4 regions of the Rhodococcus sp. NPDC055024 genome follow, and region 1 is predicted to be linked to each of the others. Evidence: riboswitches for the same ligand, from Rfam matches in the RefSeq annotation. Region 1 holds a riboswitch; each other region holds the start of a gene.
What was found. A riboswitch is a leader RNA that binds a small molecule or an ion and turns the genes downstream of it on or off. The one in region 1 is predicted to bind cobalamin.
Positions count from the first base shown of each region.

Region 2: linked by a shared signal. The riboswitch ahead of ACWF6P_RS20025 (CbtB domain-containing protein) and the one ahead of metE (5-methyltetrahydropteroyltriglutamate--homocysteine S-methyltransferase) in region 1 are both predicted to bind cobalamin.
Region 3: linked by a shared signal. The riboswitch ahead of cobN (cobaltochelatase subunit CobN) and the one ahead of metE (5-methyltetrahydropteroyltriglutamate--homocysteine S-methyltransferase) in region 1 are both predicted to bind cobalamin.
Region 4: linked by a shared signal. The riboswitch ahead of ACWF6P_RS15120 (FecCD family ABC transporter permease) and the one ahead of metE (5-methyltetrahydropteroyltriglutamate--homocysteine S-methyltransferase) in region 1 are both predicted to bind cobalamin.

Region 1 is NZ_JBSGVT010000007.1:104,305-109,683, reverse strand. Features, by position in the region: gene ACWF6P_RS16455 (sensor histidine kinase) at 1-203, shown strand, start outside; gene ACWF6P_RS16450 (response regulator transcription factor) at 200-829, shown strand; gene ACWF6P_RS16445 (helix-turn-helix domain-containing protein) at 1,046-1,483, shown strand; cobalamin riboswitch at 1,579-1,787, shown strand; gene metE (5-methyltetrahydropteroyltriglutamate--homocysteine S-methyltransferase) at 1,947-4,211, shown strand; gene ACWF6P_RS16435 (ABC transporter substrate-binding protein) at 4,270-5,379, opposite strand, start outside.
Region 2 is NZ_JBSGVT010000009.1:181,736-187,114, forward strand. Features, by position in the region: gene ACWF6P_RS20010 (MFS transporter) at 1-517, opposite strand, end outside; gene ACWF6P_RS20015 (NAD(P)-binding domain-containing protein) at 729-2,564, shown strand; gene ACWF6P_RS20020 (CbtA family protein) at 2,623-3,399, opposite strand; gene ACWF6P_RS20025 (CbtB domain-containing protein) at 3,390-3,584, opposite strand; cobalamin riboswitch at 3,610-3,748, opposite strand; gene mhuD (mycobilin-forming heme oxygenase MhuD) at 3,837-4,145, opposite strand; gene ACWF6P_RS20035 (alpha/beta fold hydrolase) at 4,191-4,928, shown strand; gene ACWF6P_RS20040 (HIT family protein) at 4,913-5,338, opposite strand; gene ACWF6P_RS20045 (LuxR C-terminal-related transcriptional regulator) at 5,377-5,379, opposite strand, start outside.
Region 3 is NZ_JBSGVT010000003.1:134,504-139,882, reverse strand. Features, by position in the region: gene ACWF6P_RS09545 (GMC oxidoreductase) at 1-198, shown strand, start outside; gene cobN (cobaltochelatase subunit CobN) at 237-3,857, opposite strand; cobalamin riboswitch at 3,897-4,030, opposite strand; gene cobG (precorrin-3B synthase) at 4,082-5,224, shown strand; gene ACWF6P_RS09530 (precorrin-8X methylmutase) at 5,244-5,379, shown strand, end outside.
Region 4 is NZ_JBSGVT010000006.1:131,335-136,713, forward strand. Features, by position in the region: gene ACWF6P_RS15110 (ABC transporter substrate-binding protein) at 1-198, opposite strand, end outside; gene ACWF6P_RS15115 (ABC transporter ATP-binding protein) at 195-1,013, opposite strand; gene ACWF6P_RS15120 (FecCD family ABC transporter permease) at 1,010-2,017, opposite strand; cobalamin riboswitch at 2,135-2,270, opposite strand; gene ACWF6P_RS15125 (TetR/AcrR family transcriptional regulator) at 2,287-2,799, opposite strand; gene ACWF6P_RS15130 (alpha/beta hydrolase) at 2,948-3,886, shown strand; gene ACWF6P_RS15135 (cation diffusion facilitator family transporter) at 3,894-4,844, shown strand; gene ACWF6P_RS15140 (hypothetical protein) at 4,873-5,175, shown strand; gene epsC (serine O-acetyltransferase EpsC) at 5,233-5,379, opposite strand, start outside.

The DNA.
Region 1 (5,379 bases):
GCGGGGCAACACACTGCCGGATCACGGTCGACGAGAAAAGCGCGACTGTCGTCGACGACGGACACGGGGCCGGGTCGGCGTCTTCCGGCAACGGTCTGATCGGATTGCGAGAGCGAGCCGGTGCGTCGGGCGCACGAGTGATCATCACTCATCCCCAGCCGCAGGGGTTTGCACTTCAGGTAGTCGAACAGGAGAAAGTGTGAGCAACCAGGGCGAGCGGGCATCCATACGGCTGCTCTTGGCGGACGACCAGGCACTCGTGCGAGGAGCGCTGGCCGCGCTGCTCGATCTGGAATCCGACCTGTCCGTGGTGGCCGAGGTCGGCCGCGGTGACGAGGTAGTGGCCGCCGTTCTCGAGCACCGCCCGGATGTCGCACTTCTCGATGTCGAGATGCCTGGCATGGACGGGATTGCCGCGACGGCAGCCCTTCGCGAGGCAGCACCCGACACTCGAGTCCTGATCGTCACCACGTTCGGACGTCCCGGATTTCTTCGCAAAGCCCTGCACGCCGGGGCCGGCGGGTTCGTCGTCAAGGACACGCCCGCCAGGCAGCTTGCCGACGCCGTCAGACGTGTCCACGCCGGATTGCGCGTCGTCGATCCCACCCTTGCGGCCGACAGCCTCGTCAGCGGCGAGTCGCCCCTGACAGAACGTGAGACCCAAGTTCTCCGGGCCGCGCACGACGGCGCGCCCGTGGCAGCCATCGCGGCGGAACTCTTCCTCTCCCCCGGAACGGTTCGAAATCACCTGTCGGCCGCGATGGGTAAAACCGGCGCCACGACACGTGCCGAAGCCGTCAGAATCGCCGAGTCGAACGGCTGGCTCTGATCAGGACGGGCGAGAACCCGCTTCCCGGCAAATAGTTCGCCGCTCGTTCATTGATGGCAATTTGTCCAGATCACTCAAAGTAGGGACCTTATACCCTAGGGATTTGCCCGGAAAACTACCCGGTCACGCAAGTCCGAAACAGCTAATCGTTCGATAACTGGCTATGATGCAGTTAATTGAATTGACGGAGCCTGTGTAACGGGGAAGGGGCGTCTCATGTCGAACCAGTTCAACGATCGATTGAACTCGCTGTTCGAGACTGCCGACTTTCACGTCACCAATGCGATGGTCGTTCGCGGCATGACCGAGTTCGGTTGCCGCATCTCGACTCCGTATCTGTCACAACTGCGCACCGGCGTCCGAACCAATCCGTCACCGGAAGTGGTTGCCGCCCTCGCGCACTTCTTCAACGTCCATCCGGACTACTTCTACGCCCCGTCCGACCACACTCCGCCCGCCATCTCCGGTGGCGAAGCTGACCTTTCTCTACTCGAACAGTTGCACAACGTGCGCCTGCGAAACCTCACCTCGCGAGTCGTCGACCTCTCACCGTCGTCGCAGGATCTGCTCGTGGAAATGGCGGAAAATCTGCGCTCCTCGGAGAATCTTCCGCGCGTACCACCGGACTCGAATTCCTACATGTCACGCGCCTAGTGCTTCGTCGACTCTCCTTGACTGCTCAGGGAGGGTTGGCCTTATGCTGGTCGATGCAGCTGGTTCGCCCGGCACGGTCATGAGGAGCCCCGAAGACCGTTCCCGGCGTCGAAGCCCCGTCAGCGCAAGCTGTCGGAGTGAGAGGGAACCCGGTGAAAATCCGGGACTGTCCCGCAGCGGTAAGCAGGAACGACCGCCGTTTATGTGCACTGGGCATCCGCCTGGGAAGCGACGGCCAGTAGGTTCGATCCAACTCGATCGAGTGCCCGCGAGTCCGAAGACCTGCCGACTGTGTCGGGCACGCCGTGCCCGACGGTCCACCGCCTCGTGGAATGGGCGTGTAGATCTCCATCGGACCTCGTGTGCGGTGCGGGCAGTGCTGCCTGCCGAAACTCGAGGTCTCGTGAGGTGTACCCGTCTGCCGGCAGTGGCCATCAATGCATTGGCAATCTGGAGAAACTCCGTGACAACGACATTCACTTCGACCGTGCTGGGCTCACCGCGCATCGGTCCTCATCGAGAACTCAAGCGGGCAACCGAAAGCTACTGGGCGGGGCGCATCGACGCCGACGCCTTGCAGAGCGTGGCCCGTGACCTCCGTCGGCAGGGCTTGGCCGACCTCCGTGACCTGGGCCTCGACTCAATCCCGGTCAACACCTTCTCCTTCTACGACCAGATGCTCGACACCGCAGTTCTTCTCGGCGCACTACCCGATCGCGTCGCGCCCGTCACCGATCCGTTGGACCGCTACTTTGCAGCTGCCCGTGGGACGGACACCATTGCGCCGCTGGAAATGACGAAGTGGTTCGACACCAACTACCACTACCTGGTGCCGGAGATCTCACCGTCCACCACTTTCGAACTCGACCCGTCCAAGGTCTTGTCCGAACTGGCAGAAGCGCTTTCCGACGGCATTGCGGCCCGCCCGGTCGTCATCGGACCGGTTACCTTCCTGCTGCTCTCGAAGGCTGTCGGCACAGACGAGCCGCTGCTCTCGCGGCTCGACGAACTACTCCCTCTCTATGCGGACCTACTCGGCCGGCTCGCGAAGGCCGGTGCAGGGTGGGTCCAGCTCGACGAACCGGCACTCGTGGGCGATCGCACCGACGAGGAGATCGAAGCGGCACGCGCTGCGTACGAACAGCTTTCGGCGCTTTCGGAGCGACCGTCGATTCTGTTGGCGTCGTACTTCGGTTCGCTGCGTGACGCGTTGCCCGCACTTGCTTCGACCGGCGTCGAAGGATTTGCCGTCGACCTGGTGGCCGGTCAGGATTCGATCGGCTCCGTACCTGAACTCGCCCGCAAACTGGTCGTCGCCGGAGTGGTCGACGGACGAAACATCTGGCGGTCGGATCTGGACTCGGCACTGAGCACATTGGGCGCTCTGCTGGGAAGCGTCGATACGCTTGCCGTCTCGACGTCGTGCTCTCTGCTGCACGTTCCGTACACGCTCGACGCGGAAGCCGGGGTCGACAAGGCACTGCGCTCGTGGCTCGCGTTCGGAACCGAGAAAGTCAAGGAAGTAGTCACTCTCGCAACTGCTCTCACACAGGGTCGGGAATCGGTGGAGGACGAGTTCGCTCTGGCGCGAGCGGCCGCCTCGACCCGCAAGGACGATCGCAGACTCAACGACGCGAGTGTTCGAGGCCGTCTCGACGCCGTTCTGAACTCGGCAACTGGTCGAGCACCCGCCGCCGAACGCCGTGCGGCCCAGGACGAGTTGCTCTCTCTTCCGCCGCTCCCCACGACAACCATCGGCTCGTACCCGCAAACGTCGAAGATCCGCATCGCTCGCGCGGCGCTGCGCAAGGGCGAGATCGACGAAGCCGAGTACGTCAACCGTATGCGCGCCGAGATCGCCGAAGTTGTTGCGCTCCAAGAAAAGCTGGATCTCGACGTACTTGTTCACGGTGAGCCGGAACGCAACGACATGGTCCAGTACTTCGCGGAGCAGTTGGACGGGTTCTTCGCCACCGCCAACGGGTGGGTCCAGTCGTACGGCACCCGCTGCGTGCGTCCGCCGATTCTGTACGGCGACGTCTCGCGTCCGAAGCAGATGACCGTCGACTGGATCACGTACGCACAATCGATGACCGACAAGCCGGTCAAGGGCATGCTCACCGGGCCCGTCACCATCCTTGCCTGGTCCTTCGTCCGCGACGACCAACCGCCTGCCGACTCGGCAAATCAAGTCGCACTGGCCATTCGAGACGAGACGGTCGATCTGCAGGCCGCCGGTATCGGAATCATCCAGGTCGACGAACCCGCACTGCGTGAGCTACTCCCACTGCGTGCGGCAGACCAGCCCGCCTATCTGGACTGGTCCGTCGGCGCTTTCCGGTTGGCCACCTCGGGCGTCGCAGATTCCACCGCCATCCACACGCACCTGTGCTATTCCGAGTTCGGAGCGGTGATCGGTGCCATTGCCGGTCTCGACGCGGACGTCACGTCCATCGAGGCGGCTCGATCACACATGGAGGTGCTCGACGATCTCAGTTCGGTCGGGTTCGACCTCGGCGTCGGCCCGGGCGTCTACGACATCCACTCACCGCGTGTGCCGAGCGTCGACGAGATCGCCGAGTCGCTGCGCGAAGCACTCAAAGCCGTTCCGGTCGAACGATTGTGGGTCAATCCGGACTGCGGTTTGAAGACCCGCGGACCGGTCGAGGTCGAAGCGTCGCTGCGTAACCTCGTCGAAGCCGCGAAGTTGGTCCGAGCGGAGCTTTAGGGGCAAAGCCCTTGTGCGCCTTTTCGGTAGTGGGCACTACCAAAAAGGCGCACGGGGGTCAGCTCAACCACGTATTGCCGAAGAGCAGAATTCCGTCCGCACTCGGCGTCACTCCGTGCACGTTCTCGCGCCACGGAATGAAGACCTTGCCGGAGTTGACCACAGCCATCGGCGCCGTCTCGTTGACTACTGTCTGGATGTCGTCGATGACGGCTCGACGCTCTTCCTCCCCCGACGCCGTCTGCAGTTTGCCGAGCAACTCGTCCATCCGAGCGTTCTTGTAGCCGAGGATATTCGACGGCGACTCACTGAACAGATTGCCGTACATACGCACGAACGGTGACTCTTCGAGAACGTTGAACGCGAAGTAGGACACGTCGTAGTCGTGCTTGGCATACAGCATGGAGATCAGATCGTTGATGCTGGTTGCGTAGGTGATGTCGACCGTGAAACCCACTGCCTGCAAGAGCGACTGAAACGTCAGCGCGCTGCGTTGCGTCGCCGGGTCGTTCATTCCGACGTAGGTCAGTTTTCCGTCGTAACCGTCGGCCTTCGCCTCGGCCAGATACTTCTTCGCAGCCTCGGGATCGAAACCGTTTCCCGCCACCGAACCGTGCCATTGCGACCACGACGCGAACATGTCAGTGCCAGGTTCACCGAAGCCGCCTTGAACCCGCTCGTTGAACGTATTCGGATCCACCGCAGCGACGATCGCCTTTCGCACACGCTCGTCCTTCGCCGCCCGATCGTCGCGCTGATTGATCGCCAGCACTCCGGCCATGCTGGCCGAGTACACAAATCCCGGATCGCCGGCTTCGAAAGCCTCGTGAATGAAATCGGGAGACTTCAGATAGGCAACCTGAATTCCGTCGGTGTGTAGGCCCTCCAGTTTGCTCTTCTCGTTGACAATTGCCGGGAAGCGCAACTTCTCGAGATACGGCGCCCCGTCCCAGTACGTTGTACGGGCAGCGAGCACCAATTCGTCTTGGGAAGCGAACTTCTCGACGGTGAACGGGCCTGCCCCGACCGGGACGAAAGTGCCGGTTGCCATCGACGAGGGTGCGACGATCATGCCGGGACCAGTGGTGAACATGATCGGGAACTCGTCCCACGGCTGCGCCAAGGTGAAGACGACCGTACTCGGATCCGGTGAATTCATCTCGCGCAC
Region 2 (5,379 bases), on a different contig from region 1:
CCCGCCAGCTTGCATTCTCGGCTACCACCGCGGCGATCGGCATACCGAGTGCACTGCCGATTCCCATCGACGAACTCATCAGTGCGATCGCAGAATTTACCCTTTTCGGCGGAAGCAGATCGCGCAGCGCACTGATACCGAGCGGGATCAGGCTGGCGCAGGTGCCTTGCAATCCGCGACCGATCACCATCGGAACGACCGAATTGGCGGTTGCGCAAATGATCGATCCGGCAATGAGTGGGATTGTGAAGATCAGAATCATCTGTCGCTTGCCGTACAGATCGCCGAGGCGACCGGCTATCGGAGTGGCGACGGCGCCCGCCAGCAGAGTTGCGGTGACGACCCACGACGCGTTCGATGCCGTCGTGTTCAGCAGTTTGGGTAGATCTGCGATCAGCGGGACGACAAGCGTCTGCATGAGTGCGGCGACGATGCCGACGAAAGCCAGGACGACGACGAGTCCACCAGGTCGGACGCCGGGTGCTGGCCGCTCGGCGGTAGCGCTCACACTTGGCATGCGTGTCTCCTGTGCGGGTCGAGGGTGGTTGGCGATGCGAAGGATTTGCATCATCGAAGCGGTTTGAATCGTACATACCGTTGCATACTTCAACTAGTTTTTTGATCGAGGGATTGGTCACAGTGGTTCGGATTGCAACAGGCTGCAACGCTTGTGACCGGGGCCACTTATGCGATGTGCTGTGTGTCACATTCACAAACAAGGAGAAGTGATGACGCAAACCATCGATTCCGCAGTCGCCCCTGAGGTGAAGGCGACGGCGGTGACACCTCAGGAGCGCGTCGACGCCTGGCTGGCGGATTTCGAATCGGCACTCGCCGCTCGTGACATCGAGCGTGTTGCAGGCAAATTCGCGCTCGACAGCTTCTGGCGAGACTTGGTGTCATTCACCTGGAACATCAAGACCGTCGAAGGTCGCGAGCAGATCGCCGACATGCTCTCCGAACGTCTCGACGACACCGATCCTTCAGGATTTCGGACCACCGAGACACCCGACGAAGCCGACGGCGTCACGTCTGCCTGGATCGAATTCGAGACGGCAACCGGTCGCGCGCACGGGCACCTTCGCCTGAAGGGTGACGAAGGTTGGACCCTGCTTACGTCGCTGCAGGAGTTGAAGGGGCACGAAGAAGGCAAGGGCACTCGCCGGCCGCGTGGAGCGAAGCACGGTGCAGATCCGAACCGCATCACGTGGGCTGAGCAGAAGGAGATCGAGGACCGCGAACTCGGTTACACCACACAGCCTTACGTCGTGATCGTCGGCGGCGGACAGGGCGGCATCGCGCTCGGCGCCCGGATGCGTCAGCTCGGAGTTCCGGCCATCGTGATCGACAGCCACGAGCGGCCCGGCGATCAGTGGCGTGGACGCTACAAGTCCCTGTGCCTGCACGATCCGGTCTGGTACGACCATCTGCCCTACATGCCGTTCCCCGACAACTGGCCGGTGTTCGCGCCCAAGGACAAGATCGGTGACTGGCTCGAGATGTACACCAAGGTCATGGAGGTTCCGTACTGGAGTTCCACGACCTGCACCTCCGCGTCGTTCGACGAGAAGACTCAGGAATGGACCGTCGAGGTCAACCGCAACGGCGAGAAGCTGACTTTGCGTCCCAAGCAGTTGGTGATGGCGACCGGTATGTCCGGCAAGGCCAACGTTCCCACGTTCCCCGGCCAGGACAAGTTCCTCGGCGATCAGCACCACTCGAGCAAGCACCCCGGACCGGATCAGTACGTGGGCAAGAAGGTCGTCGTGATCGGGGCCAACAATTCCTCGCACGACATCTGCGGCGCTCTGTGGGAGAACGGCATAGACGTCACCATGGTGCAGCGCAGCTCGACGCACATCGTGAAGTCGGATTCACTGATGGATCTGGGCTTGGGCGATCTGTACTCGGAACGCGCCCTCGCCGCCGGCATGACGACGCACAAGGCCGATCTCACGTTCGGTTCGCTGCCGTACCGGATCATGCACGAGTTCCAGATCCCGGTGTACGACGCAATCCGTGAGCGCGACAAGGACTTCTACGATCGCCTCGAGAAGGCAGGCTTCGAGCACGACTGGGGCGACGACGGTTCGGGCCTGTTCATGAAGTACCTACGACGCGGCTCGGGTTACTACATCGACGTCGGCGCTGCAGAACTGGTTGCCAACGGGGACATCAAGCTCGCGCACGGCAACATTCGTGAGCTGACCGAGAACAGCGTGATCCTCGAAGACGGTACGGAATTGCCTGCCGACGTCGTGGTCTACGCGACCGGCTACGGCTCGATGAACGGCTGGGTGGCGGATCTGATCGGGCAGGACACCGCTGACAAGGTCGGCAAGGTGTGGGGCCTCGGCTCGAACACGACCAAGGACCCGGGGCCGTGGGAAGGCGAGCAGCGCAACATGTGGAAGCCGACGCAGCAGGAAGCGCTCTGGTTCCACGGCGGCAATCTGCATCAGTCGCGGCATTACTCGCTGTACCTCGCGCTGCAGTTGAAGGCACGCTACGAGGGCATTCCGACGCCGGTGTACGGGCTGCAGGAAGTGCATCATCTGAGCTGAAAACTACTGCTGTGCGCCTTTGTTAACCGCCCGCGGTTAATAAAGGCGCACAGCAGGTTCAGCGAAGGGCGTACTTCTTTGCCACGTCGGCATTCTTGGTCGCGCGCTCGGTGAGGAAGGCAAATGCCAATCCGAGTACGAGCCACAGTGTCGCCTGCGTAGCAAGCGAGGAAAGTCGGAACTCCCACAGCAGAGTTGCCGGGAAGTCCTCGCCCACCTCGTTGATGCCGGGAAGCGAGACGTAACCGATCGCGACGATCACCAGGAACGCAGCCACCGGAGCGGCGATGCGCACACTGAGGAACTCGTGCCCGGAAACTGCCTTTGCTGCAGCTGCCGCCGCAGTGACGGACAGCAGCCCGAGAATCACGGCCGCCAGCCACAGCAGTGTCCGCTGGTTGATGGTGTCCGGATCTCCGACGGCCGGCGGATTTGCCGGGTACTTGAAGAACGGCACCGCCTCGATGGCCAGCCAACCGCCGACGGCGATGGTGATCGCCAACAACGGCCCGGACATTCCGGTGAGTCGTCGCGCGTAGTTGGCGACGACCGAGAAGATAGCGCCGAGCGCGAGTCCGGCCAGCGCGGTGGCCAGGAACAGCCCAGCGCGCTGCCCGTCGCGGCTCACCAGTGGTTCTTCTTCGTCACCGTGTGAATGCCCAGCGGCTTCGCCGGCATGTTCTCCAGCGGCACTGTTGGCTTCTTCGATCGCAATGGCAGCGTTGACGTGGGGTTCACCCAGCACGAACGCAACACCGCCGGCAAGAATGCCCGCGATCAAACCAGCCAACAATCCACGAATGAGAAGCTTCGTGAAACTGTCGACTAGTGGCACGGCAGGCCCATCAAGTGGCGTCCGTCGTGCATCAATTCATGCATGTACATGCCGGTGCGAGAGATCGCGCCCTGGTCGAATCCGACCAGGTAGAGAGCCAGCATCGCGAACAGAACTACCGCAGCGGCGAGGAAAGCAAGACGAGTCGAATCGATCGACGTATCGGGAGAATAGGCGAGAGCCATCGAAGCCTCCTGGGATTTTCGCGTCCCCTAGGTCCATGCGATGGCCGAAGTGTCTGGCTGTCGAGAGAGCCGTACCGAAAAAGGCACTTCACCTCGAATTACAGTGGCGCGACCGCTCCGGGCTTTCACCGGATTCCTGTCGGACCATCGCGTTTACATGCGAACTTTTGCACTACTGCCCGCACCGTGTCAACGCGTGAAGCCGAGATGACCGTCGATTGTGCCCGGCAAGGCGGGCACAATCGTTCGAGATCAGCTCTTGGCGGCGACGTCCAAGACAACTTCGAACTCGAGCAACGACGCACCCGAAGCGACGGGCTTCGCACGCTCGCCGGAATGGGCTTCACGGGCAGGGCCGTCACGCCAATCGGCGAACGCCTGCTCGGACTCCCACTGAGTCACCACGAAGTAGCGGCTCTCACCTGCGGTGGGGCGGAGGAGTTGGAATCCGAGGAAGCCCGGGGAGTTCTCGACTGCGTGAGCGCGTGCTGCGAAGCGCTTCTCCAGTTCGGGGCCGGCGCCCTCGGGGACCTCGATTGCATTGATCTTCACGACTGCCATGAAAGCGACATTACCCGTGTACCTTCACCGCGTACCGTGACACTCGTGTTGCATGACGAAGGTGGAACGGGACAGCCGATTCTGTTGTTGCACGGCCTCATGGGCAGTTCCCGAACGTGGCGTCGCCATGTGCCGTGGATCCGCGAGTTCGGCCACGTCTACACCTTCGACGCCGCCGGTCACGGCAGGCCGGCGCCGGCGGAACTGACTACCGAGGCATTCGTCGAGGACCTGACATCGGCCGTTTCCTCCATCGAAGGTCCGATGATCGTGATCGGTCATTCGATGGGCGCTCTGCACGCGTGGTGCTTCGCCGCTGCGCATCCAGAGAAGGTGTGTGCCCTGGTCCTCGAAGACATGGCCCCGGACTTTCGCGGACGCACCGCAGCGGATTGGGCGCAGATGATTTCGGCGTGGCCGCAACCGTTTGCTTCCGAGGACGCGATGAAGGAATTCTTCGGCCCCGTCGCCGGCCAGTACTTTCTCGATTCCTTCGACCGCCGCGACGACGGGTGGTACCTGCACGGTGACGTCTCGACCTTCCGCGACATCTCGGAGGAGTGGGGCACGCGGCACTTCTGGGATCAGTGGAAGGCGATCGAGGCGCCGACTTTGCTCATCGAGGGGGAATTCACCATCACCCCCGAGGGGCAGATGCGAGAGATGGCCGAGCGGCCGCAAGCCCGGTACGTATGCATTGCGGACGCCGGTCACCTGGTCCACGACGATCAACCGCAGCGTTACCGCGACGTCGTGACGGACTTCCTTCAGACAGTGAGCTGACTGCGGATCGACGAGCCCACCTGCTCCAGTTCGACGGCTCGTCTGGCCAGAAGTCCGGCAGCGAACTTCGCCTTGTCGCCGCGATGGCGGGGGACCACGTGCAGGTGCGAGTGGAACACGGTCTGGCCCGCGGCGCGACCGTCATTGACCAGGAAGTTGACGCCGTCTGCGGCGATGTCGCAGCGCCGCAGAGCACCGGCGATGAGCGTCCCGACGCGGAACATCTCTGCGCCCTCATGGCTTTCGAGAGCATCGAGGTTTTCCGCATGACGCTTGGGGACCACCAGAGTGTGTCCGCGACTCACCGGTCGGGCGTCGAGAAATGCGAGAGTCGTCTCGCTCTCGTGAACGAGAATCGCCGGCTCGGTCAGTGCGATGATCTTGCAGAAGACACAGGTATCGGTGCTCATGTCTACAGAATGTAGTCCGAATCAGATCCGGTCCGGGACTA
Region 3 (5,379 bases), on a different contig from region 1:
TCGTTCACCGCACATCCCCTCGGCGGTGCGGTGCTGGGCAAGGCCACCGACAGCTACGGGCGAGTCAGGGGCTACGACGGCCTCTACGTGATGGACGGCGCCGCAATTCCGGGAAGTACCGGCACTGTCAATCCCTCACTGACAATCACCGCTCTGGCGGAGCGGAACATCGCGCAGATCATCAAGTCCGGACGCTGACATACTTCAGCGCCCGGACCTACGGTGATCTTCGAGATCTACTCCCCCTCGAGTTCGCCTTCGGTTTCGAGGTACACCTGACGCAAACCGTCGAGTGTCTTCTGCTCGGGGTGCTCCCACATGTTGCGCTCTGCAGCTTCGAGGAGTCGCTCGGCGATTCCGTGCAGGGCCCACGGGTTCGACTGGGTCATGAACTTCTGGTTCTGTTCGTCCAGAACGTAGGTCTCGGCGAGCTTCTCGTACATCCAGTCGGCCACCACGTTGGTGGTGGCGTCGTAGCCGAAGAGGTAGTCGACCGTCGCCGCCATCTCGAATGCACCCTTGTACCCATGGCGGCGCATGGCGTCGAGCCAGCGGGGATTGATCACGCGCGCCCGGAAGACACGGGCGGTCTCTTCCGAAAGTGTGCGTGTACGAACCGATTCCGGGCGAGTGCTGTCCCCGATGTACGCCTCGGGTGACTTTCCGGTCAGCGCGCGCACGGTGGCAACCATGCCGCCGTGGTACTGGAAGTAGTCGTCCGAATCGGCGATGTCGTGCTCACGCGTGTCGGTGTTCTTGGCCGCCACGTTGATTCGACGGTATGCGCTGCGCATGTCGTCGGCTGCCGGGATTCCGTCGAGCCCACGGCCGTACGCGAAGCCGCCCCAGTTGGTGTACACCTCGGCGAGGTCGTCGTCACCGCGCCAGGTCTTGGAGTCGATCAGTTGCAGCAGGCCGGCGCCGTAGGTTCCGGGCTTCGAACCGAAGATACGGGTGGTCGCACGCCTGGCGTCGCCGTGCTCGGCAAGGTCGGCCTGCGCGTGAGCGCGCACGTAGTTCTGCTCGTCCGTCTCGTCCAGCGCCGCCACCAACTGAACGGCGTCGTCGAGCAATGCGAGCACATGCGGGAACGCATCACGGAAGAATCCGGAGATGCGGACGGTGACGTCGATGCGCGGTCGGCCCAGTTCTTCGAGATCGATGACTTCGAGGTTGACGACGCGTCGGCTTGCTTCGTCCCAGACGGGGCGAACACCGAGGAGCGCAAACACTTCGGCGATGTCGTCGCCGGAGGTACGCATGGCGGCGGTGCCCCACACGGACAGACCCACCGAGCGCGGGTACTCGCCGTGATCGGCGAGATAGCGAGCGGCGAGCGACTCGGCCATCGCCTGACCGGTTTCCCATGCCAGACGTGAGGGAACTGCCTTGGGGTCGACCGAGTAGAAGTTACGACCGGTGGGGAGAACGTTGATCAGGCCGCGCAGCGGCGAGCCGCTCGGACCGGCGGCGATGAAACCGCCGTCGAGCGCATGCAGGACCTGTTTGATCTCGTTGTTCGTCTGCCGCAGACGCGGAACCACTTCGGTGGCGGCGAACTGAAGGATCTTCACGACGGTCTCGTCGTCGCTGAGTTGTTCTGCAGCGGCTGGGTTCCAGTCGGCGTCGTACATGCCGCGAACCAGAGCGTGCGCCTTTTCCTCGATGTCGTCGACACGGTTGCGGGACTCGTCGCCGTCTTCGCTGAGCCCGAGGGCCTCACGCAGACCGGGGACGCTCTGTTCGCCGCCCCACATCTGACGGGCACGCAGCATCGCGAGTACCAGTTCGATTTCGGCGTCGCCCTCTGGTGCACGGCCGAGAATATGCAGGCCGTCGCGGATCTGGACGTCCTTGATCTCGCACAGCCAACCGTCGACGTGCAGGAGCATGTCGTCGAAGACGTCTTCTTCGGGACGCTCCGCGAGGCCGAGGTCGTGGTCCATCTTGGCTGCCCGCATCAGCGTCCAGATCTGCTGGCGAATGGCCGGCAGCTTGGACGGGTCCAGTGCGGAGATGTTGGAGTGCTCGTCGAGCAGTTGCTCGAGACGGGAGATGTCGCCGTAGCTTTCCGCGCGGGCCATCGGCGGGATCAGGTGATCGACGAGCGTCGCGTGGGCACGACGCTTTGCCTGTGTTCCTTCACCCGGGTCGTTGACCAGGAACGGGTAGATCAGCGGCAGGTCGCCCAGGGCTGCGTCGGTGCCGCAGTTGCTGGACATGCCGAGCGTCTTGCCCGGCAACCATTCGAGGTTGCCGTGCTTGCCCAGGTGCACAACCGCGTCGGCACCGAATCCACCTGCATCAGGCGTCGCCGCGATCCAGCGGTAGGCCGCGAGGTAGTGATGGCTCGGCGGCAGATCCGGGTCGTGGTAGATCGCGACGGGCTTTTCGCCGAATCCCCGGGGCGGCTGGACCATGAGCACGACGTTGTTGAATCGCAGTGCCGCGATGACGATTTCGCCGTCCGGATCCTGCGAGCGATCGACGTACAGCTCGCCGGGCGCTGTGCCCCAATGCTCTTCGACGCCGCTGCGCAGCTCTTCGGGCAACGTGGCGAACCATTCGCGGTACTTTGCTGCCGAGATTCGGATCGGATTTCCCTCGAGCTGCTCGGCAGTGAGCCAGTCGGGATCCTGGCCGCCGGCCGCGATCAGGGCATGGATCAGCGCGTCGCCGTCCTTCGCCGCCAGGCCGGGAACTGCGTCCGGACCGTCGACCGGACCGAGGTCGTAACCGGCAGAACGCATTTCAGTGAGCAGGTCGATTGCGCTCGCCGGAGTATCGAGACCGACGGCGTTGCCGATGCGGGCGTGCTTGGTCGGGTACGCCGAGAGCATCAGGGCAACGCGACGCTCGGTGGTGGGTATGTGGCGCAGCTTGCCGTGACGGACCGCGATCCCGGCGACACGTGCAGCGCGCTCGACGTCAGGGACGTACGTGGACAGTCCGTCGGAGTCGATTTCCTTGAAGGAGAACGGGACGGTGATGATGCGACCGTCGAACTCCGGCACCGCGACCTGGGTCGCGACGTCGAGAGGAGACAGTCCGTCGTCGTTCTCGTCCCAGGTGGCGCGGCTACTGGTCAGGCACAGACCCTGCAGGATCGGGACGTCGAGAGCAGCGAGTGCGGCAACATCCCAGGCTTCGTCGTCGCCACCGGCGGACGCCGTCGCGGGCTTGGTGCCACCGGCAGCAAGAACTGTCACGACCATGGCGTCGGCGCGGCGGAGAGTGGTCAGAAGTTCGGCTTCTGCGGTTCGTAGTGATGCGCAGTAGATCGGGAGCGCTGTGCCACCAGCCTCGGCGACGGCGTCACACAACGCCTGGATGTACCGGGTGTTTCCGGCCAGGTGCTGAGCGCGGTAGTACAGAACGGCGATGACGGGACCGGTCGCCGAGTCGAGATCGGGCGCGAAATCCGCGATTCCCCAGGAAGGCAGGTGGGCCGGCGGTTCGAACCCGTGGCCGGTGAGCAGGACGGTGTCGGACAGGAAGTGGTGCAGCTGTGCCAGATTCTGCGCGCCGCCCTCGGCCAGGTAATTGTGGGCCTCGGCAGCGACGCCGGCGGAGACCGTCGAGCACTCCATGAGGTCGGCGTCCGGTGCGTGCTCGCCGCCGAGCACGACGACAGGGAGTCCGGAGGCGAGGACCATGTCCAGGCCGTCCTCCCAACTGCGACGGCTGCCGAGGATACGAACGATCACGAGATCGACGCCGTCGAGCAGCGGCGGCAAGTCTTCCGAAACGAGCAAGCGGGAAGGGTTGGCCCAGCGGTAGGAAACTCCGTCGCCGGCTTCCTGGCTGGCGCGGGCGCTCAGCAGATCGGTGTCGGACGTGGAGAGCAGAAGAATCACGGGTGAAGCCTTCCTGGGGTTTCGCGCCCCGTGGCACAGATCTGTCATCGACGGCGGTTGAGGGTCTGACTCGTGTTTCCGAGCGGAAACACATTCCGTTCGAAAGAACACTCACAGTGGCGCGACCGCACCGGACTTTCACCGGTTTCCTCAACTGCCGTCACTGGTGGTGGTGATGCTACCGGTCCGCAGAAGGCACTCATGACAGGTCGTACCCTGGAGCCATGCCCACGGACCGTTCACAGCCAGACGCGTGCCCGGGTGCACTGCAAGTTCACCACGCCGCCGACGGCGCACTGGCACGCGTGCGCCTCCCCGGCGGTCTCCTCACCCCGGCCCAATTGCAGACGCTTGCCGACGCGGCGCGCGATCTGGGTAACGGTCAGATGGAACTCACCTCGCGGGGCAACGTTCAGTTGCGCTCGGTCTCGGATCCCGAAGCCTTCGCGGCGCGTATCGCGTCGGCGGGTCTGCTGCCGTCCGCGACGCACGAGCGAGTACGCAACATTCTCGCGTCCCCACTGTCCGGCCGTATCGGGGGCGTCGCCGACATTCGTGAACTGGTCCACCGTCTCGATTCGGCCATCCAAGCGGATCAGGCATTGGCGGATCTGCCGGGGCGAACGCTGTTCACCCTTGACGACGGACGCGGAGACATCACTGGGCTGCGAGGCGATTTCGGACTCCATGCGCACAGCGCCACCGAGCATTCCCTGGTGCTCGCCGGTCACCACACCACTCACCGCGTACATGCAGATGACGCCGTCGGGTTGCTCCTCGAGGCGGCTCGATCGTTCCTCGAGGTTCGCGACAAGCACTGGCGGCTGGCTGAGGTTCCGGACGGAATCGAGCGCACCCTCGAGCAGTTGGGCCTGAGCGCCGAGTCCATCGGCGAGGCGGATCTCACGCCGGATGCACGGCCCACCATCGGGTGGCTCGAGCAGCGAGACGGAACGGTCGCCCTGGGCGGCGGCCTGCGGTTCGGGCTGCTCGACGCTCGGCTGGCCGAGTTCCTCGCCGCCGTCGACAAGCCTGTCGTCGTGACGCCGTGGCGATCGGTGCACATCTTCGACCTCGAAGAATGGGCGGCCGAACAGGTAGTCCGAGTGCTTGCCCCCATGGGACTGATCTTCGACGAGAACTCGCCGTGGCTCGACGTCACCGCGTGCACCGGAAGTCCGGGATGCGAGAAGTCACTCGCCGACGTGCGCACCGACGCGATCAACGCCGTCGAGCAAGCAGAGCTACCCGTCGTCGGACGGCAGCACTGGGCCGGGTGCGAGCGCAGTTGCGGACGTCCCCGCGGGGACGTAGCGGATGTGGTTGCGACGGGTGACGGTTACCGGGTGAATCCGGCCAATCGGTGATGCCTCTATCGTGTGGCACATGATCGAGTACATCCGTGACGGCGCGGAAATCTATCGCCAGTCCTTTGCCACCATTCGGGCCGAAGCCGACCTGAGCCGTTTCCCGGCGGATGTCTCGCAAGCTGTAGTTCGCATGATTCACGCAAGTGGCCAGG
Region 4 (5,379 bases), on a different contig from region 1:
ATTGGCCGCATTGCTTGTGGCAACAACTTTTTCGATCGGAAGTTGGAAAGTGCTTTCCGTTCCGCAGTTCTCCAGCGTGACCGAAGTCTTGTCTGCGGCTTCGTCGACGGGTGCGGTCGCCGTGCAGCCGGAAACGGCGAACAACGCTGTCGCGGCTGCGACCGCACCGAACAACGCGCGGGTCTTGACGTGTATCAAAGTGCAGTCTCCGAAAATGTGAGTTGTGGTTGAGAATTTCGTGATTCGAATACGAGATGTGAACGGCCTGTCGCAGGGTTCACGAGCTCGAAAGTCTCGACGCCGAAAACAGTTGCGACCACCGAGGTGGTGAGTACATCGGAGGGATGACCGAAGGCTTTGGCAACTCCGTCCGCGAGCACGAGTACCCGATCACACACTGCTGCAGCCAAATCGAGGTCGTGCAGTGCCATGATCACCGTCCGGTCCAACGACCGGACCAGATCGAGCAGTTCGAGTTGATGCCGGATGTCGAGATGATTGGTCGGCTCGTCGAGGATGAGTACGCCGGCGTCCTGCGCGAGACCTCGGGCGAGAAACACCCGCCGACGCTCACCGCCGGAAAGCGTGTCCATCGAAGAGAACCGGTGCTCGATCATTCCGACCTCGCCCAGAGCACGATCGACGACGGCATTCTCGTGCTTTCCGCCGACGCTCCAGGGCTTTGCGTGTGGGGTGCGCCCCAAAGTCACGTATTCGTGAACCAACAGGTCGGCGGGACTTTGCTCTTCCTGCGCCACAAAAGAAATCGCTTTGGCCCGCGAACGCGCCGACATCGCGTGCACGGACTCGCCGCCGACGCGAACGTCACCGCCGGCGATCGGTCCGAGACCGGCGAGAGCACGCAAGAAGGTCGACTTGCCCGAGCCGTTCGGACCGACCACACCCACCACTGCGCCGGCGTCAGCCACGATGTCGACGCCCTTGACGATGGTTCGACGGTCGATGCGGACAACTACTCCGGACGCAGTCAGCGGCAGTGCACGGGTGCTCACGAACTACCACCGAATCGGTAGCGCCGACGGCCGAGAAGCAGAAGAAACAGCGGGGCACCGATCACTCCGGTCACCACGCTCAGCGGGATCTCGGTCGGCCGCAACGACGTCCGCGCCACGACGTCGACCCACACCAGGAACGACGCCCCGATCAGCGCCGCCGCCGGCAACACCACTCGATGTCTGGCTCCGACGATCATGCGTGTCACGTGCGGTATGACCAAGCCTACGAAGGCGATCGCACCGGACACTGCAACCATCGTGCCGACCAACGCTGCCAGCACTCCGAACAACACGTTTCGCAGGGTTCGGATGGGAATACCGAGGGAAGCCGCGACGTCCGGCCCGGCCGCCAGTGCGTCCAACCAACCGTGCAGCGCGAACACCGCTGCCGTCAACAGGACCACCACGATGGCCGGCGCCCACAACTTGTCCCAGGAGGCACCGGCCAAACTTCCCAGGAGCCAGAATAATACGGACTGCGCAGCCTGGGAGTCGTTGGTGCGCAGCACCAGAAAGCTCGCGATGGCCGACAACGCAGATGCGGTAACAGTGCCGGTCAGAACCAATCGCAGCGGAGTTATGCCGCCTTGCAGCGTCGCGATGGTGAAGACGAGGATCGCAGCTCCCAGAGCTCCGATCATCGCACCGAGGCTGAGTGCCCATACTCCGGCGCCGGCGAACAGTCCGGTGGTGATGACGGCGGTAGCACCGACACTCGCGCCGGACGACACTCCGAGCAGGTGGGGATCGGCAAGAGCATTGCGGACGAGGGTTTGCACCACCGCGCCGGCAACGGCAAGACCAGCGCCGACAGCCAGACCGAGCAGCACCCGAGGTGCCCTGATCCCCCACACGATCGCAAGATCCGAGCGTGTGACGGCCGGGCCTCCGAAGCGCGAGTGCACCACGTCCACCACGGTGGACACGGGGAGCATCTCGGATCCGAAGGCCAATGCGCACACAGCCGAGAGCAAGGTGACGACCAGCAGAGCGGGCAGCACGATACCCGGACTGAGTCGTCCTCGCGGTGCACCAGCCTTCGGCGAAGGCAGGTGGGTAGGTGGAGACAGAGCTCCGCCAACAGCATTCATGGTGTGACCGATCCATCCTCGTGGCATGACACAACGTCAACGAGGGTGGTGTCTGGCTACGGTCGACGCGTGGACGACCTCACAGTGGCGGGACCGCGCCGGAATTGCACCGACTTCCCATTACCTCGATGATGACGTCAGAACCATAACGGACGGCGGTCACCATTCTCGACACTGGATCAGGATTCCGACGCGATCATCGATCTCGCATGCCGCACGACGGCTTCCGTGCGCACCCGAAGTTCTTCGGGTGAATCCGATTCCAGCACAACCCGATGCACCTGACTGTCCACGGCAGTCACGGTCAGCCGCGAGGTCAACAACGCGTCCTGCGCACTGAATCCACGGCTTTCCAACACCTCCGAAAACCCTAGTACCAGTTGCCGATTCATTCCTTCGACCTGTTCGATGAGCTCAGGCGTACGCGGAACCTGATCGTAGAGCAGGTGAAAGAACTGTCGCGGTTTACTGTTCACCGCGACCGCGCACTCCACCAACATCCTGACGGCGTCGTCGAGGGAGAGTTCGCGCTCGACGATGTCGGAAAGGCAGACCGCAAAACTTTCCCGCGCGGCACTCACGTGACGGTTCGCCAACTCGGAGAGGATCTCGTACTTGTTTCCGAAATACTGGTAGAGCGAGCCCACCGACACGCCTGCCTCGTCAGCAATCCGGTTGGTGGTCGCCGCCATGCCCTCCGAAGCGAAAACGCGAGTAGCTGCCTCCAGGATCGCGTCGTACGTAGCCCTGGAGCGCTGCTGGGAGGGCCTTTTCCGCAGAGTCGACACGGTCCTCCGATGCGAGTTGTCAGCCGCGATGCCGGTATCGAGAATTGTGTAGGTGACCAGCGCCGATTATTCGAAGTTTATGCCCGCCCGGTACGCCGACCACATGCCGGCGCCGACCCCGACGTGGTGGGAGTGGAACGGCAATACCGTCCACGTCGCACGGGCGGTGGTGCCGCACGCGCCGGTTCGTGTTCTCGGCATCCACGGCGCCGGCGGGTACTCGGGCGCGTTGTGGCCGTTTGCCGGGATCGGCGTGAAACTCGGCGCCGAAGTCCTCTTCCCCGACCTTCCGCTGTACGGCGACACCGTTGCAGCCGACCCCGCCGGCGTCCGGTACGAGCAGTGGGTCGATCTTCTCTGCGATCTCGTCCGAGCAGAGAAGGCAGCCGATGATCGGCCGCTGGTACTGCTGGGAGCCAGCATCGGCGGTCTGCTGGCCTACGAGGTGGCCGCGCGGACCGGTCTGGCCGACGCCGTTGTCGCTACCTGCCTGCTCGATCCGTCGAATCCCTCAGCCAGAGCTGCCGCAGCGCGGCTCGCCCCGATGGGTGTCTACGGCGCTCCCCTGATGCGCCGCACCGATCGGCTGGTGGGCCGGATCCGCGTACCCATCCGTTGGGTCGCCGACGTCGCGAACATGAGCAGCAATCGGGAACTCTCGACGCTGTGTGCGACGGATCCGCGCGGCGGCGGCGTTCGAGTACCACTCGGATTCCTCAGCAGCTACTTCTCGTTCGAGCACACCGCGCCCGAATCGTTTCGGACGACGCCTGTCCTGCTCACCCACCCGGCCGACGACCGATGGACACCGCCCGAGCTGAGCCTGGAGTTCCTTCGCCGTATCAACGCACCCACCGAATCCGTGATGTTGGACGGGTGCGGGCACTTTCCCGTCGAAGAGCCGGGCCTGACGCAGTTCCACGACGCCGTCGCCACACTGCTGCGCTCCGTCGCCGAGCGTCACCGCACGAAACCGTCGTCACCCGCCTAGCCTGAGAATGGTGAGCACCGAAACGGAAGCATCGGCCGACGAGAGCACCACGACGGTCGTACTGGCGTTTGCGGCGAACGCACTGATCGCCGGGGCCAAGACCGCGGCCGCCATCGTCACCGGATCTGCCTCGATGGTCGCCGAGGCGACCCACTCCTGGGCCGATACCGGCAACGAAGTGCTGCTGCTGATCGCGAACCGCCGCTCGAAACGGGTTCCCGACCGAGACCAGCCACTCGGGTACGGCCGGGAGGCCTACATCTGGTCGATGTTCGCCGCCCTCGGACTGTTTGCACTCGGCGCGGGTGTCTCGATCACCCATGGCATCCAGGAACTGTTCCATTCCGAACCGGCGTCCGACTTCGGTGTCGCCTACGCCGTCCTCGGCGTCTCGTTCATCCTCGAAGGCATCTCGTTCCGGCAGGCGTACAAACAACTCCGAAACGAAGCGTCCGCCGTGAACCGCGACGTCATGACCCAGGCACTCAACACATCCGACCCGACGACTCGGGCCGTGTTCGCCGAAGATGCTGCGGCACTTATCGGTTTGGTCATCGCGTTCGTCGGTGTTCTGTTGCACCAGATCACCGGTTCGCCGATCCCCGACGCCCTCGGCTCCATCTTCGTCGGCATACTTCTCGGAGTCATCGCGATCATCCTGATCGATCGCAACCGCCGATTCCTGGTGGGCGAAGAGGCCTCACCGACGCTGCGGGCAGCAGCCGTCGAAGCCCTCACTCAACTACCCGAGATCAACCGAATCACGTTCTTGCGCATGGAATACCTCGGGCCCCGGCAGGTGTACCTGGTAGCCAGCGTCGATCTGGTCGGTGACTACGTGGAATCCCGTGTGGCGCACACGTTGCGCGAACTCGAACGCTCACTCGAGCAGAGCCCACGCGTCGTGCGGGCGATCCTGACTCTCTCGACGCCCGAAGAACCGTCGATCACCGTCTGAACTTTCGGCTGGGCGATAGGCTCGTTCGATGCGCGCACTGATCGTGATTCTGATGGTTCTGGGATTTGTCGTCGGGGGAATTCCCCTGGTGGGCAGTCTGATCGACGTGATGACCAGCCCTGACGAGACCATCGTCTACCAGGGTGCCTACGTACCATTTCGGGACGCGCAAATGGCGCGGGACTACGAGTCGACGGTGGCCACCGCCTACGAACCCCTGGACGGACCGCGCTGGCTCGCCCTGGCCTGTTATCCCCTGATCGGAGCAGCACTGGGCGCTCTGACTGCCGTCGTACTGGGACGTCTCGGGTGGCGCCTGACGCGCGCCTGAGCAGACGCCGATGGCCACCCGTCGTCGACACGAGGGGTGGCCATCCGAGGAAGACGTTCAGATGTACATCGCAGGATCGATGTAACTGTTCGGGTCCACCAATTTCTCCTTGGTGGTCCGTGGCCGCGCCACCGCCGGGATGCCTGTCGCGATGGATTCGGCCGGAACATCTCTGGTGACAACGGCGTTGGCGCCGATAGCGCT